2 regions of the Marinobacter sp. EVN1 genome follow, and region 1 is predicted to be linked to the other one. Evidence: predicted binding sites of a transcription regulator. Region 1 holds the regulator's gene; the other holds the start of a gene.
What was found. Region 1 encodes sigma-54, which starts transcription at its own class of promoters, with help from an activator protein. Its sites were predicted from a motif close to ANTGGCATNNANNTTGCTNT; they were not measured.
Positions count from the first base shown of each region.

Region 2: a site for sigma-54 is predicted at 3,162-3,181, ahead of glnK (P-II family nitrogen regulator). Genes of this name have one in related genera too.

Region 1 covers NZ_AXCB01000023.1:101,139-108,208, reverse strand. Annotated here, with positions in the region: gene yjgA (ribosome biogenesis factor YjgA) at 1-514, opposite strand, end outside; gene mgtE (magnesium transporter) at 532-1,893, opposite strand; gene Q674_RS32120 (HPr family phosphocarrier protein) at 1,985-2,254, opposite strand; gene rapZ (RNase adapter RapZ) at 2,261-3,145, opposite strand; gene ptsN (PTS IIA-like nitrogen regulatory protein PtsN) at 3,200-3,670, opposite strand; gene hpf (ribosome hibernation promoting factor) at 3,759-4,067, opposite strand; gene Q674_RS32100 (RNA polymerase factor sigma-54) at 4,141-5,670, opposite strand; gene lptB (LPS export ABC transporter ATP-binding protein) at 5,859-6,584, opposite strand; gene lptA (lipopolysaccharide transport periplasmic protein LptA) at 6,562-7,070, opposite strand, start outside.
Region 2 covers NZ_AXCB01000013.1:84,836-91,905, forward strand. Annotated here, with positions in the region: gene Q674_RS26835 (hypothetical protein) at 1-271, shown strand, start outside; gene trmB (tRNA (guanosine(46)-N7)-methyltransferase TrmB) at 274-990, opposite strand; gene Q674_RS26845 (YifB family Mg chelatase-like AAA ATPase) at 1,062-2,594, opposite strand; gene Q674_RS26850 (accessory factor UbiK family protein) at 2,661-2,912, opposite strand; gene glnK (P-II family nitrogen regulator) at 3,291-3,629, shown strand; gene Q674_RS26860 (ammonium transporter) at 3,697-4,968, shown strand; gene speE (polyamine aminopropyltransferase) at 5,032-5,913, opposite strand; gene speA (biosynthetic arginine decarboxylase) at 6,052-7,070, shown strand, end outside.

The DNA of each region.
Region 1 (7,070 bases):
CGTCGTCGATCCATTCCCGCAGAGCCCGGAACAGCTTTCGGGCCTGGCCGGTATTCTTGCCTTTTTCGACTTCCTTGCGGGCATTGCGCACCAGATTGCGCAGGTGCTGTACATCGGCCGAAGGGCAGTAATCAATAAACTCTCCTACCACCTTGTCACCTTCGGAAATCATCCGGTCGCGCCAGCGCTCGGCCAGATGGTGTCGGCGGGTATGCTCTTCGCTGCCAGCGTGGAAGGCGTCGATGGCACGGCCAATAGCTTCGGGGTCGTCCTCCTGGCGCAACACCTTACCAATGTACTGCAAGTGTCGCCGGCGGGCCTCACGCTGGGGAATCCGGCGTGATTCAATGATCGCCGCTTTCAGGGTCTCGCTGATGCTCAGGGTGGCCAGCTGTTCGTCGTTCAGGTCCAGCATGCGTTTGCCCAGATCCTGAAGCGCGTGCATTTCGCGCTTCAGCTGCGATTTGCTGGGGCCAAGGTCGTCCTGGAATTCGTCGTCAAATTGGTCAGTCATGGTAGGTCACAGGTTGCTCAGGCATAGAAAATGGTGGCCAGTCCCAGGAAGGCCATGAAGCCGACAACGTCGGTTACGGTGGTGAGTATCACACTGCCGGCCAGGGCCGGGTCAATGTTCCGGGATTTCAGGAACAGCGGCAAGACGGTGCCCACCAGCGCCGCCGCCACCAGGTTAATCACCAGTGCCGCCGCGATGATGGCACCAATCAGCCAGTCCTGGAACCAGACCACCGCGGCGGTGGCAACCACCACCGCCCACAGCAGGCCGTTCAGTACCCCGGACAGAAACTCACGGTTCAGCAGCCAGCCCACGTTGGCACCGCTGATCTGGCCAACGGCCATACCCCGGATCACCAGGGTCAGAGTCTGGCTACCGGCAATGCCGCCCATGCTGGCCACAATTGGCATCAGTACGGCCAGTGCAACGACTTTGGCAATAGTGTCTTCAAACAGTCCAATCACGGCCGATGCGGTAAAGGCCGTGATCAGATTGATGCCCAGCCAGACCGCGCGCCGGCGGGTGGTCTTCATCACCGGGGCAAAGGTGTCCTCGTCTTCATCCAGACCAGCCATACTCATCAGGGAATGGTCTGCGTCCTCACGGATAACGTCGACCACGTCATCGATGGTGATCCGGCCCAGCAGCTTGTTGGTCTCATCCACCACAGGGGCAGAAATCAGGTCGTAGCGTTCGAACAGAGTGGCGACCTTGGTGTCGGACAGGGACACGGGAATGGGTTCAATGTCCGTGTCCATCACTTCCCGAACGGTAGCCGCGGGATTGGATACCAGCATCCGGGTAATGGGCAGCATGCCGATAAACTCGTCCCGACGGCTGACCACAATCAGGCTGTCGGTCATCGGGGGCAGGCTGCGGTGACGGCGCAGGTAGCGCAACACAACGTCGATGCTGATGTCCGGCCGCACCGTGATGGTGTCGGTGTTCATCAGGCCGCCAGCAGTGTCCTCCGGGTAAGCGAGGACTTCCTCTACCCGCTGACGGTCTTGCTCATCCATGGTGTCCAGGACTTCCTGGATCACCGTGTCCGGCAATTGCTGAAGCAAGTCGGCCAGGTCATCCGACTCGAAATCTTCCAGAATGTCCGCAAGCTCCTGCGCGTTCAGCTGGCTCAGGAAGTAGCTACGAATATCGTCGCCAAGGTACTGGAGGACTTCCCCTTCCAGCTGCTTGTCGACCAGGTTCCAGAGCAGGGCCCGTTGGCGTGGTGGCGAGGATTCCAGAAGGTGAGCAATATCGCTGGGGCTCAGACCGCCATTCAGAATGCGGGCCACCTGCTTGAGGGCACCACTGTCCAGCGCTTCACTGAGTGAGCGAAGGCGTTGGCGGGCCTGGCTTTTTTCCAGAATGTCGGTCATTGAACCACCTGCGATCAGAAAACCTTTGCATTATAGCGGAGTTAGGTGGCACACGTGAGAAAGGATTGTAGGTGAATGACGAAACCGGAGGTTATTCCCCTTCACCAAAATAATCGTTGATCAGGGCAGCCAGCGCGTCGATGGCATCCTGTTCGTCCGGGCCATCGGCAACCAGTTCCACTTCGGTGCCCTGGCTGGCGGCCAGCATCATCACCTGCATGATGTTCTTGGCGTCTACGTCCCGGCCTTTGCCGCGGATTCGCACCTTGCTGTCAAAATCTGATGCGGTGGCCACAAGCTTCGCCGTGGCCCGCGCATGCAGGCCGAGTTTGTTGATGATGGTGATGGGGCGGCAAATCATAGGCGCTCAGATTTCTCCCCGGGTTTGAAGGTGTGGCAGTTCGGTGTGGCGCACCTGCACATTACGGTAATGATCGCGGAAATAGCGCCCGAGCTGCTCACACACATAAACAGAGCGGTGCTGGCCACCGGTGCAACCGATGGAAATGGTCATGTAACTACGATTGCTGTCGGCAAACGAGGGCAGCCAGGTATTCAGGAAGCCCGTGACGTCATCCACCATCTGACGTGTCAGCGGTTCCCGTTCCAGAAATTCGATGACCGGCTGATCAACGCCGGTGTGCTTGCGCAGGCTGGTGTCCCAGTATGGATTGGGCAGGCAGCGGACGTCGAAGACATAGTCTGAATCCACCGGCACGCCATGTTTGAAGCCAAAGGACTGGAACAGCAGTGCCAGTTCCTGATCCTTGCGACCGGCCACGCGCTGCTTGATCATGTCGCGTAGCTCGTACATGGAGAGCCCGGTCGTGTTGACGTAAAGATCGGCCAGCTTTGACAGGGGTTCCAGTAATTGCTTTTCGTTGGTGATTGCCTCCCGCAGAGACGTCTTGTCATCGCTCAGCGGATGCTTGCGGCGGGTTGCGTGAAAGCGTTGCAGCAGTGACTGCTCGTCGGCATCCAGGAATATGATTTCAACCTCGACACCGGTCTGCTTCAGTTGCTGGTAAATGGTTTCAAAATTGGCCAGCTCGGCGGACAGGTTACGGGCATCAATACTGACGGCCATTTTTTTCAGCCGGCCGGGCGCTTCCTGGGTGGCCGCCTCTCGGGTCAGCGGGAACAGCAAGCCAATGGGCAGGTTGTCGATGCAGTAGAATCCCAGGTCTTCCAGCACATGCAGGGCCGTACTCTTGCCGGAACCGGATCGGCCACTGACGATAATCAGCTTCATGGGACTGTTTCTCCTTCAATCTGCCTGGCAGCCTGTCCAGATATCAGGCTGATCTCAGTGATTACTCTCCGCCATACGCTGGTAAAGGGTCGCGGGATCTTCACTTTGGCGCAGCCGGGCGCAGAAAGTGCTGTCATTGAAGCGCTCCGCCAGTTGGCTCAGTAACTCCAGGTGTTCACTGGTGGCTTCTTTGGGGACGATCAGGGCAAACACCAGATCTACCGGCTGGTTATCGATAGCATCAAAGTCTACCGGCTCTTCCAGAGTCATCAGTACGCCGATGACGCGGTCCAGGCCTTCCAGTCGGCAGTGGGGGATGGCAATACCCTCACCGATACCGGTGCTACCCAGGCGTTCGCGGGAGACCAGATTGTTGAAGATCTGGGTGTCGCTGAGGATTTCATCCTGAAAGTGAATCCGTTCAGCGATGAACTCCAGCACACGTTTCTTGCTTGAGGCCGGCACCTTACAGAGGGTCAGTTCAGGGGCAAGAATATTGTCGATGGTCAGGGATGGCTCGCTCATGGATCGACTGCATGTCCGTAAAAAAAAGGCTGCGGCCGGTTAGCCCCGCCGCAGCTCGTTTCATGAAACACCCGGTAAGGTTCGCGCTTCAGCGACCGCCGTTACCGTGCATCCGGTCTACGTTCTTTTCCTTGTGCTTGAGGATCTGACGGTCCAGCTTGTCGACCAGAGCGTCGATTGCGGCGTACATGTCCTCACTTTCTGCCTTTGCGTGAATCTCACCACCAATCACGTGCAGCGTGGCTTCCGCCATCTGGCGCACCTTCTCGACCTCCAGGGTGACCTGGCAGTTACTGATGTGGTCGAAGTGACGCTCCAGCTTCTCGAGCTTGGTGTTGACGTAATCCTTCAGAGCGGGAGTCAGTTCTACGTGATGGCCTGAAATGTTGAGTTGCATAGGCGTCTCCTGTTGTCATACTGCCGGCGTGCTTGCCGGCTTGCGTGCCAGTGCATCATGCACCGGCGAAAGTTTAAACCAGGCGTTTTCGTTCGTTCGAGGGAGGAATATGCATGGCCTCCCGGTATTTGGCCACGGTACGCCGCGCCACGTTGATTCCCTGTTCCCCTAGCATGGCTGCAATTTTGCTATCGCTCAATGGCTTTTTCGGGGTTTCCTCGGCAATCAGTTTCTTGATCATCGCCCGGATGGCTGTAGACGAGCATTCGCCGCCCTCGGCGGTGCTGACGTGGCTGGAGAAAAAGTACTTCAGCTCGAAAATACCGCGGGGCGTGTGCATGTACTTCTGGGTGGTAACCCGGGAAATCGTGGACTCGTGCATTTCCACCGCCTGGGCAATGTCAGACAGGATCAGAGGCTTCATGGCTTCTTCGCCCTGATCGAGGAACCCTTGCTGGTGTTCAACGATGCGGGTGGCCACTTTCAGCAGGGTTTCATTCCGGCTTTGCAGGCTCTTGATAAACCATTTCGCTTCTTGCAGCTGGTCGCGCAGGTAGGTGTTATCGGCACTGCTGTCAGCCCGGCGGATCAGTGACGCGTAGCTGGCATTCACCCGGATACGCGGAGCGATTTCCGGGTTGAGTTCAACCCGCCATCGGCCTTCGTGTTTGCGTACGATGACGTCCGGGATAACGTAATCCGGTTCGGCCCGGTCCACGACATCGCCAGGGCGCGGGTTCAGGCTGGTGATCAGGGCCAGTACCTGTTTCAGCTGGTCTTCCTTGAGCCGGCTGCGGCGTAACAGCTGCGCGTAGTCCCGGTTGCCAAGCAGGTGTAGGAACTGGGTAACCACCAGTCTCGCCTGGCGCAGCCAGGGGGTATCCGGTGGCAGCTGGTTGAGCTGAATCAGCAGGCATTCCTGGAGATCCCGAGCGAACACGCCTGGCGGGTCGAAGTGTTGCAGGCGGTGGAGTACCGCTTCCACTTCGTCCAGTTCCAACGGGTCTTCTTCGGTTTCGTCCAGCAGGCCTGCGTGAATGTCCTCAATGTCAGACGTCAGGTAGCCGCGCTCATCCACAGCATCCAGCAGCGCGTGGGCAATGGCCTGATCCCGCTCGCTCAGAGGCGTCAGGTTCAACTGCCACTCGAGGTGATCCTGCAGGGTTTCGGTAGGCGAGTTCCGGGTTTCGAAATCCGATTCGTGCTCGTCTTCGCCTTTGCTGGCCGGAGCCGGGGCAGACTGGTAGATGTCGTCCCAGGCGGTATCCACTGGCAGATCATCGGGAATGTTGTCCGGAATATCGTTCTCGGACGACCAGTCAGGGCCGTTCTCGGTTTCGTCCCAGTCCGGGCTCGCGTCCTGGTGGCTGTCGTCCTGGTTGGCCTCAGAGCTGGAAGCTTCACTGTGCTCGTGCTCTTCGCGCTCGTCGCCTTCAGGGTGCTCATCGTCCTCTGAGGTTTCCAGCATGGGGTTGGACTCCAGCGCCTGCTGGATTTCCTGCTGGAGATCGAGGGTAGAAAGCTGTAGCAGGCGTATGGCCTGCTGCAGCTGGGGCGTCATGGTCAGACTCTGGCCCAGCTTAAGCTGTAATGAGGCTTTCATAACCATGGCTCAAGATCCATAACTCATGGGCATCCCGGTTGTTGCTTTGCCGGCGCACAGGCCGAAAAAAATGTTGTACGCTGGTTACTTGCCATTGTCTGTGAACAGTATAAGCAAGTTTTTTGCCGAGTTTACTTGCTACAGATCATCAAAACAATCAGACCTCGGATAAACCCTGTTTTATCAGGTCAGAGCCGGAACTCATCACCCAGATACACTTCTTTCACCTGCTGGTTTGCCAGAATGGCTTCGGCATTGCCGGAGGCGATGATGTGGCCGCCGGAAACGATGTAGGCATTCTCGCAGATGTCGAGGGTTTCCCGAACGTTATGGTCGGTAATCAACACGCCAATACCTTTATCTCGCAGGTGCCGGATAATGTGCTTGATGTCACTGACGGAGATAGGGTCTACGCCCGCGAAGGGTTCGTCCAGCAGGATAAACGCAGGCTCCATGGCCAGCGCCCGGGCGATTTCAACCCTGCGGCGTTCGCCGCCGGATAGCGCCATACCCACGCTGTCACGGATGTGAGTAATATGAAACTCTTCCAGCAACTCTTCCAGCTTGGCCTCCCGTTCCGCCCGACTCATGCCTTTGCGGGTTTCGAGGATGGCCATGATGTTGTCCCGCACGGTCAGTTTGCGAAACACGGAGGCCTCCTGGGGCAGGTAACCGATGCCCTTGCGGGCGCGCCCATGCATTGGCAGCGGGGTGATGTCCTGGGTGTCGATGGTGATCCGGCCGTGATCCGCAGGCACCAGGCCCACGATCATGTAGAAGCAGGTGGTCTTGCCGGCGCCGTTGGGGCCGAGCAGGCCGACAATCTCGCCGGAGCGAATCTCCAGAGAAACGTCCAGCACCACTTTTTTCTGCTTGTAGCTTTTTGCCAGATTACTGGCCCTGAGAACTGCCATCCGAACCTTTCCCGTCACTGGATTGAGCTGAATTACGAGGCTGAATCACCATTTCCACCCGGCCGGAGCCGCCGTCGGATGGCGTGCCGCCTTCCGCAGTAACAACGCGGCGAACGGTGTCGTAGTGGATGACGTCGCCCCGGAATACGTTGCCGTCTTGTTCAATAACGGCCTGGCGTTCAAAAATAACCAGGTTTTCATCGCCAGACCAGGTGATGTTCAGGGCCCTGGCATCGGTCGTGCCTTCGCCTTCCTGGCCGGGTTGCCGGTAATGGGCGGGGTTACCGGCGGCTTCAATCCGGCTGACACCCTGTTGGTTGCGGTAAAGTACCACCCGATCCGCGTCCAGCCGGGTTTCGCCCTGAATCAGTTCGACAGCGCCGGTGTAAACGGCCGTTCCGGCGCTTTCATCCAGGCGGGCCGAATCTGCACTGACCTTTATGGGGATATCGGAATCCAGGTTGAATGCCGATGCCGGTCCGGCCA
Region 2 (7,070 bases), on a different contig from region 1:
GCTTCAATTAACCCGCCACTTCACCCGGGACAGACCGGGTATCCGGGAACGGATGGTCGCCCGCTGGGTGCGCGCCCTTTTTGTCATCGCAGGCATCAGCGATGTAGCGGAAAACATTGTTCTGCTTAATAACTTCAATCCGCCTTCAGACTCCCTGAGCCTGACCGCCACCATTCTGGCGCTGGTGAAATTCACCGGCCTGATACTTGGCATGGCGGGCCTGGTGGTCATCCGTGCTTCCCGCCGCAGGCCCCTGACTCACTCCCACTGAACTCAGTTGGTGCGATAAAACAACAAATCCCATACTCCGTGGCCAAGATTTTCGCCACGCTTCTCGAACTTGGTGATCGGGCGGTCATCAGGCTTGGGCGAATAACCACCTTGCTCCTGAGTATTGGCAAAGCCTTCTGACGCACTCATCACTTCCAGCATGTGCTCAGCGTAGTTCTCCCAGTCTGTGGCCAGGTGCAGAATACCGCCCACCCGCAGCTTATGGCGGATGCGCTGAACAAATTCCGGCTGGATCAAGCGGCGCTTGTGATGCTTTTTCTTGTGCCACGGGTCCGGGAAGAACACCATCACCCGATCCAGACAGGCATCCGGCAGACACAGGTCAATCACATCATTGGCATCAATGCTGTATACCCGCACATTCTCAAGACCACGCGATTCCACTTCTTTCAACAAGGCGCCGACGCCAGGCAGGTGCACTTCCACGCCGATAAAATCCTGCTCGGGTGCAGCTTCGGCCATATCGGCAAGGGATTTGCCCATCCCGAAACCGATCTCCAGGTTGAGCATGTTATCGCGGCCAAACACCTCACGGGGGTCGATCATGCCATTGTCACGGCTCAGTCCGTACTTGGCCCAGTTGCGATCGAAGGCCTTCTTCTGACCTTCGGTCATCCGCCCCTGGCGCAGTACAAAGCTGCGAACACCGCGGCGTGTGGTGACCGGATTCGTATCCTGAGTCTCGTTCTGGTCAGTCATTCTGTGTCCTCAAGCTTCAAAGCGGATCTCATGGAATAAACCTGGCACACAGTTTACCAGAGTCAGCAGCTTCAGGCGGAGACAACCGACCCCTGGCCAGCCTGACGGTCGAGTTGACGGTAACCCAGCGCCTCCATCAGGTGCGACTGGCTCAGGTGTTCAGCACCCTCCAGATCCGCCAGGGTGCGGGCCAGTCGTAATATTCGATGGAGCGCCCGGGCCGACAACCCCAGTCGCTCCATGGCCCGGGTCAACAACCGCTCACTGGCGGCATCCAGCCGGCAAGCCTGATCCAGCAACGCTCCCGAGAGGGCCGAGTTGAGCATCCCACGAGCCTCCTGCCGGGCCCTGGCAGCCAGAACCCTGGCCCTGACACTGGCGCTACTCTCACCGGACACCCCGGAACCGAGCAAGACCTCTCCGGACTGCACCGGAACTTCCACATGCAGATCGAACCGATCCAGTAACGGCCCCGAGATCTTTGCCCGATAACGCATCACCTGTGCCGGCGTGCACTGGCACTCGATATTGGGGTGACCACTGTAACCACACGGGCATGGGTTCATGGCGGCCACAACCTGAAATCGCGCTGGGAAAGTGACCTGCCGCGCCGCCCGGCTGATGGAGATTTCGCCTGTTTCCATAGGCTCCCGCAGCACTTCCAGGACCCGCCGTTCAAACTCCGGCAGTTCATCGAGAAACAACACCCCCCGGTGCGCCAGAGAGATCTCGCCCGGGCGAGGACTGCTGCCACCGCCCACCAGCGCCACCGCAGACGCCGTGTGATGAGGCGCCCTGAATGGTGGCTGACGCCAGCCACCTGGCTTTAGCGGCTGGCCCGCAACGGAATGCACGCTGGCCACCTCCATGGCTGCCTCATCTGGCAAACCTGGCAGAATGCCCGGTAACCGGCTCGCCAGCATACTTTTACCGGTTCCGGGAGGGCCGAAAAACAACAGATTGTGACCGCCAGCTGCGGCCACCTCCAGCGCCCGACGGGGCACTTGCTGGCCTCGCACCTCTGAGAGATCGGCCACAGACACCGCTGCGGCACCGTCTCCCGGCGTTTCAGATCGAGGAACAGGAACCAGCCGGGCACGACCCGCCAGATGCTCACAGACCGTCAGCAGATGGCTGGCGGCAAGCACATCATCACGGCTGGCCAGGGCGGCCTCCTCGGCGTTGTCCTGCGGTAGCAACAGCGAACGACCCGCCTCGCGAGCCGCCAGTACCGCGGGCAATATCCCCTTGAGGGGCCGAAGCGCACCATCCAGGGACAGCTCTCCGAGAAACTCGTGGCTTTCGAGGCTTTCGGGGGGAATCTGGCCGGAGGCTGCCAGGATGCCCAGGGCAATGGGCAAATCAAAACGGCCACCTTCTTTGGGCAGGTCAGCAGGCGCGAGATTGATGGTGATTCTACGGGCGGGGAATTCGAAACCGGCATTCAGCAGTGCACTGCGAACCCGATCCTTGCTTTCCCTCACTCCGGTTTCCGGCAACCCGACGATGGATAATGCCGGCAGGCCACCAGACAGGTGCACCTCAACGGTAACTGGGGGAGCAGACACGCCAATGCTGGCGCGCGAATGGACAATAGCGAGCATGACAACCTTCCATGGCACAGAACAATCAGTCGTTGCGGGCAGCGACCCTGCCGCCCGGGCAAACCATCAGGAACTCTGGCGTTGTTCCAGTTCGGCAACACGTTTTTCCAGGGCCTCAACCTTTTCACGGGTTTTCATCAGGACCGCCTGCTGGGCATCAAATTCTTCCCGGGTCACCAGCTCCAGCCGGGACAGAACCGACATCACCGTGGCCCGGGCCTGGGTTTCAAAATCTTCCCGTGCTGCCCGCGCCATATCGGGAACAAACTGGCCAAACTGACCCTGCAACTGAGAAAAAATTTCCTGGGGCCCTTTCATCAATCACCTCTCGAATCGGTTTTTCGGCGATATCAGACTATTTTCCGTGTCGCCGGGGTGTTTGCGGGAGTGTATCACACCCTACCCCCTGCCATACTGTACCCGGTCGGCATTATAATGGCCGCGGCCGATGGCCCGACTGCGCTGTTTTGAGACAATCGCAGGCACAATGCACCACAACGGTGCATCAAGCTGCGCCATTTCGGCACAGACAATAATTAAGAGTTTGTTTTAAAAGCTATTTTTTGCGTTGGCATACCCGATGCTAAAGCCCTCGTACGCAATCCGCACAATTGATGTGCGAGGTGGCAGCATCCCGAACTCAACAACCGGCCGACGGGCCCTCACTGTTGGGACGGCTTTACCAAGGAGAAAGCAATGAAACTTGTGACAGCGATCATCAAGCCTTTCAAATTGGATGATGTCCGTGAGGCACTATCCGAGATTGGCGTACAAGGCGTAACCGTCACTGAAGTCAAAGGCTTCGGTCGGCAGAAAGGCCACACAGAGCTCTATCGTGGCGCGGAATACGTGGTGGATTTCCTGCCCAAGGTCAAAGTGGAGATCGCCATTGGCGACAACCTGCTGGACCAGGTCATCGAAGCCATCACCAAGGCAGCCAATACCGGCAAGATCGGCGACGGCAAAATATTCGTGACTGAACTGGAACAGGCTATCCGGATCCGGACAGGCGAAACCGGCGAAGAAGCGGTCTGATCCAGAACTGACACCCAGCCAACGCAAAAAACTTATAACCTGAAGAGCCTTGTGCGGAGGGCTTCCTATGGAAAGCAATCTCTTTCACCTGCAGTATGCAATAGATACCTTTTATTTTCTCGTGTGTGGCGCATTAGTCATGTGGATGGCCGCAGGCTTTGCCATGCTCGAGTCCGGCCTGGTGCGTGCTAAAAACACCACCGAAATCCTGACCAAGAACGTCGCGCTCTTTGCCGTGGCCTGCACCATGTACCTGGTGTGCGGTTACGCCATCATGTACGGCGGTAACGTCTTCCTCTCCGGCATCGCCGATGTGGACGTGGACGGCGTACTGGGTGACTTCGCCACCCGTGAAGACGGCTTCACCGGCGGCTCCATCTACTCGGCGGCCTCTGACTTCTTCTTCCAGGTCGTGTTCGTGGCCACCGCCATGTCCATCGTGTCCGGCGCGGTTGCCGAGCGCATGAAGCTGTGGGCGTTCCTGGTATTCGCGGTCTTCATGACTGGCTTTATCTACCCGCTGGAAGGCGCGTGGACCTGGGGTGGCGCCGATGTGTTCGGTATGTACAACCTCGGTGATCTTGGCTTCAGTGACTTCGCCGGCTCCGGCATCGTACACATGGCAGGTGCCGCTGCGGCCCTGGCTGGTGTACTGCTGCTTGGCCCGCGTAAAGGCAAATACGGCCCCAACGGTGAAATCCGTGCCTTCCCGGGCGCCAACATGCCACTGGCCGCTCTGGGTACCTTCATCCTGTGGATGGGCTGGTTCGGTTTCAACGGTGGTTCTGTACTGAAACTCGGCGACGTCGCCAGTGCCAACTCCGTGGCCATGGTGTTCCTGAACACCAACGCAGCCGCTGCCGGTGGCGCTATTGCCGCCCTGATCACCGCTCGCCTGATGTTTGGCAAGGCTGATCTGACCATGCTGCTGAACGGTGCGATCGCCGGTCTGGTGGTAATCACCGCCGAGCCATCCACCCCGAGCGCGCTGACAGCCACTATCTGGGGCGCCCTGGGCGGCATCCTGGTGGTACTGAGCATCGTCACTCTGGACAAGCTGCGCATCGACGATCCGGTCGGCGCCATCTCTGCCCACGGTGTCTGTGGTCTGCTGGGCCTGCTGCTGGTACCGGTTACCAACGGCGATGTCAGCTTCAGCGGCCAAATCATCGGCGCCCTGACCATCTTCATCTGGGTATTCGTAGCCAGTCTGGTCGTCTGGGGTATCCTGAAGGCTGTCATGGGCATCCGTGTGACCGAAGAGGAAGAGTACGAAGGTGTCGACCTCTCCGAATGCGGTATGGAAGCCTATCCGGAGTTTGTCAGCGGCAAGCAGTAACACCGCTACCTATCGGAACGAAAAAGGGCGCCCTTGTGGCGCCCTTTTTCTTTAAGCTCTGGTTCAACCCTCTTCCGGGCGAACCTCATCTTCCAGCGCATCCACCATAAACTGCGGCATGGCCAAGGCACCGTGGTGCACCCCGGCATTGTAGTAACGGGTGACAAAGGGGCGGTTGTTGGCATCTTCCTCGCGGAAATACTTCAGCGGGTTTTCCTTGCTGCCCATGGTGCAGCTCCACCAGCCCGTGGGGTATACCGGCTGGGGGAATGGCAATGTCTGCACATGGCCAAAACCGGCTTTGTGCATGTCATCGTGAATGTCCTTGATGATGGTATTGGTGTGCAGCAGGGGGGATTCGCTCTGCTGAACGATGATACCGCCCTCCCTCAGGGCCAACATGGCATCGCGATAGAAATCCAGCGCGAACAGGCCTTCCGCAGGACCCACCGGGTCGGTACTGTCGATAATCAGCACATCAATGCTGTTCGGTTCGATATCACGCATCCACTGGATGCCATCACCGAAAAAGAAGTTGGCACGGGGGTCGCCATTAGCTTCGCACAGTTCTGGAAAATACTTCTCAGACATGCGGGTTACCCGCTCATCGATCTCCACCTGCCAGGCTTCCTGCACTCCTGGGTGTTTCAGAACTTCTTTCAGGGTGCCGCAGTCGCCACCACCGACGATGACCACTTTTTTCGGGTCCTTGTGGGTGAACAGCGCAGGATGGGTCATCATTTCGTGGTACAGGAAATTGTCCCTGGTGGTCAGCATCACACAGCCGTCCAGAACCATCAGGTTGCCGAAGGTTTCGGTTTCATAGATTTCGAGTTTCTGAAATGGCGTCTGCTCTTCATGGAGCTTGCGCTTTACCTGCAGGGAAAAAGCGGTGCCCTGGTCCTGAAATACCTCGGTGAACCAGCCTTCGTTCAATGCGGTCATGTCTGTCTCCCACTGTGTGCCGCTGCAATGTGCCGGGGCATCTGAAAGGGGCGTATTGTAGGTGCAGTGGTCAGCTCCTACAATGCAGCCTGTTACCGGCCCGCCGGCCGCCCCGGGTTTCCTGACAGGATAGCAACAATGGCTGAAACCGCTGCATCACCAGCCCACAAGGTCTACAACATCGCTCACTGGAGTGACGGATACATTTCAGTCAACGGTCAGGGCGAGGTTGAAATCTGCCCGGACCGGGGCAGAAGCGACGCCCGCATCAACCTGCCAGCGCTGACTCGTTCGCTGGCCGAAGCCGGTGTTCCCCTGCCGGTTCTGATTCGCTTTACCGATATCCTGCACGACCGGGTCAACAAGCTCTGCAATGCCTTCAACAAAGTCACTCAGGAGCAGGGCTACCGGGGCCGCTATACGGCGGTTTACCCCATCAAGGTAAACCAGCAGCGCCGGGTGGTGGAGGAACTGCTGTCAGCCGAACCGGCCGCCTCGGCCAACCAGGTGGGCCTTGAAGCCGGCAGCAAACCAGAGTTGATGGCCGTACTGGCGCTGGCAAAGCAGGCCGGTTCGGTGATTGTCTGCAACGGCTACAAGGACCGGGAGTACATCCGCCTGGCACTGATCGGCCAGAAACTGGGTCACCGGGTGTTTATCGTGGTGGAAAAGCAGTCGGAACTGCCACTGATTCTGGAAGAAGCAAAGAAGCTGGGCATTTCCCCGCTGATTGGCGTGCGAGCCCGTCTGGCGACTATTGGCAAGGGCAACTGGCAGAATACCGGGGGCGAGAAATCCAAGTTCGGTCTGTCTGCCAGCCAGGTACTGGATGTGGTGGATACCCTGAAACAGGCCGGAGCCCTGGGCACCCTGCAACTGCTGCATTTCCATCTGGGCTCACAGATTGCGAATATCCGGGACATCCAGACCGGCTTGCGTGAGTGCGCTCGCTTCTACACGGAACTGCACGCTATGGGCGCCCCCATCGGTACCGTCGATATAGGCGGCGGCCTGGGTGTCGACTACGAAGGAACCCGTTCCCGCAGTAGCTGCTCCATGAACTACAGCGTATTCGAATACGCCTACAACGTGGTGCACGTGCTGCAGTCCGAGTGTGACCGCCAGGGTATCCCGCACCCGGACCTGATCAGTGAATC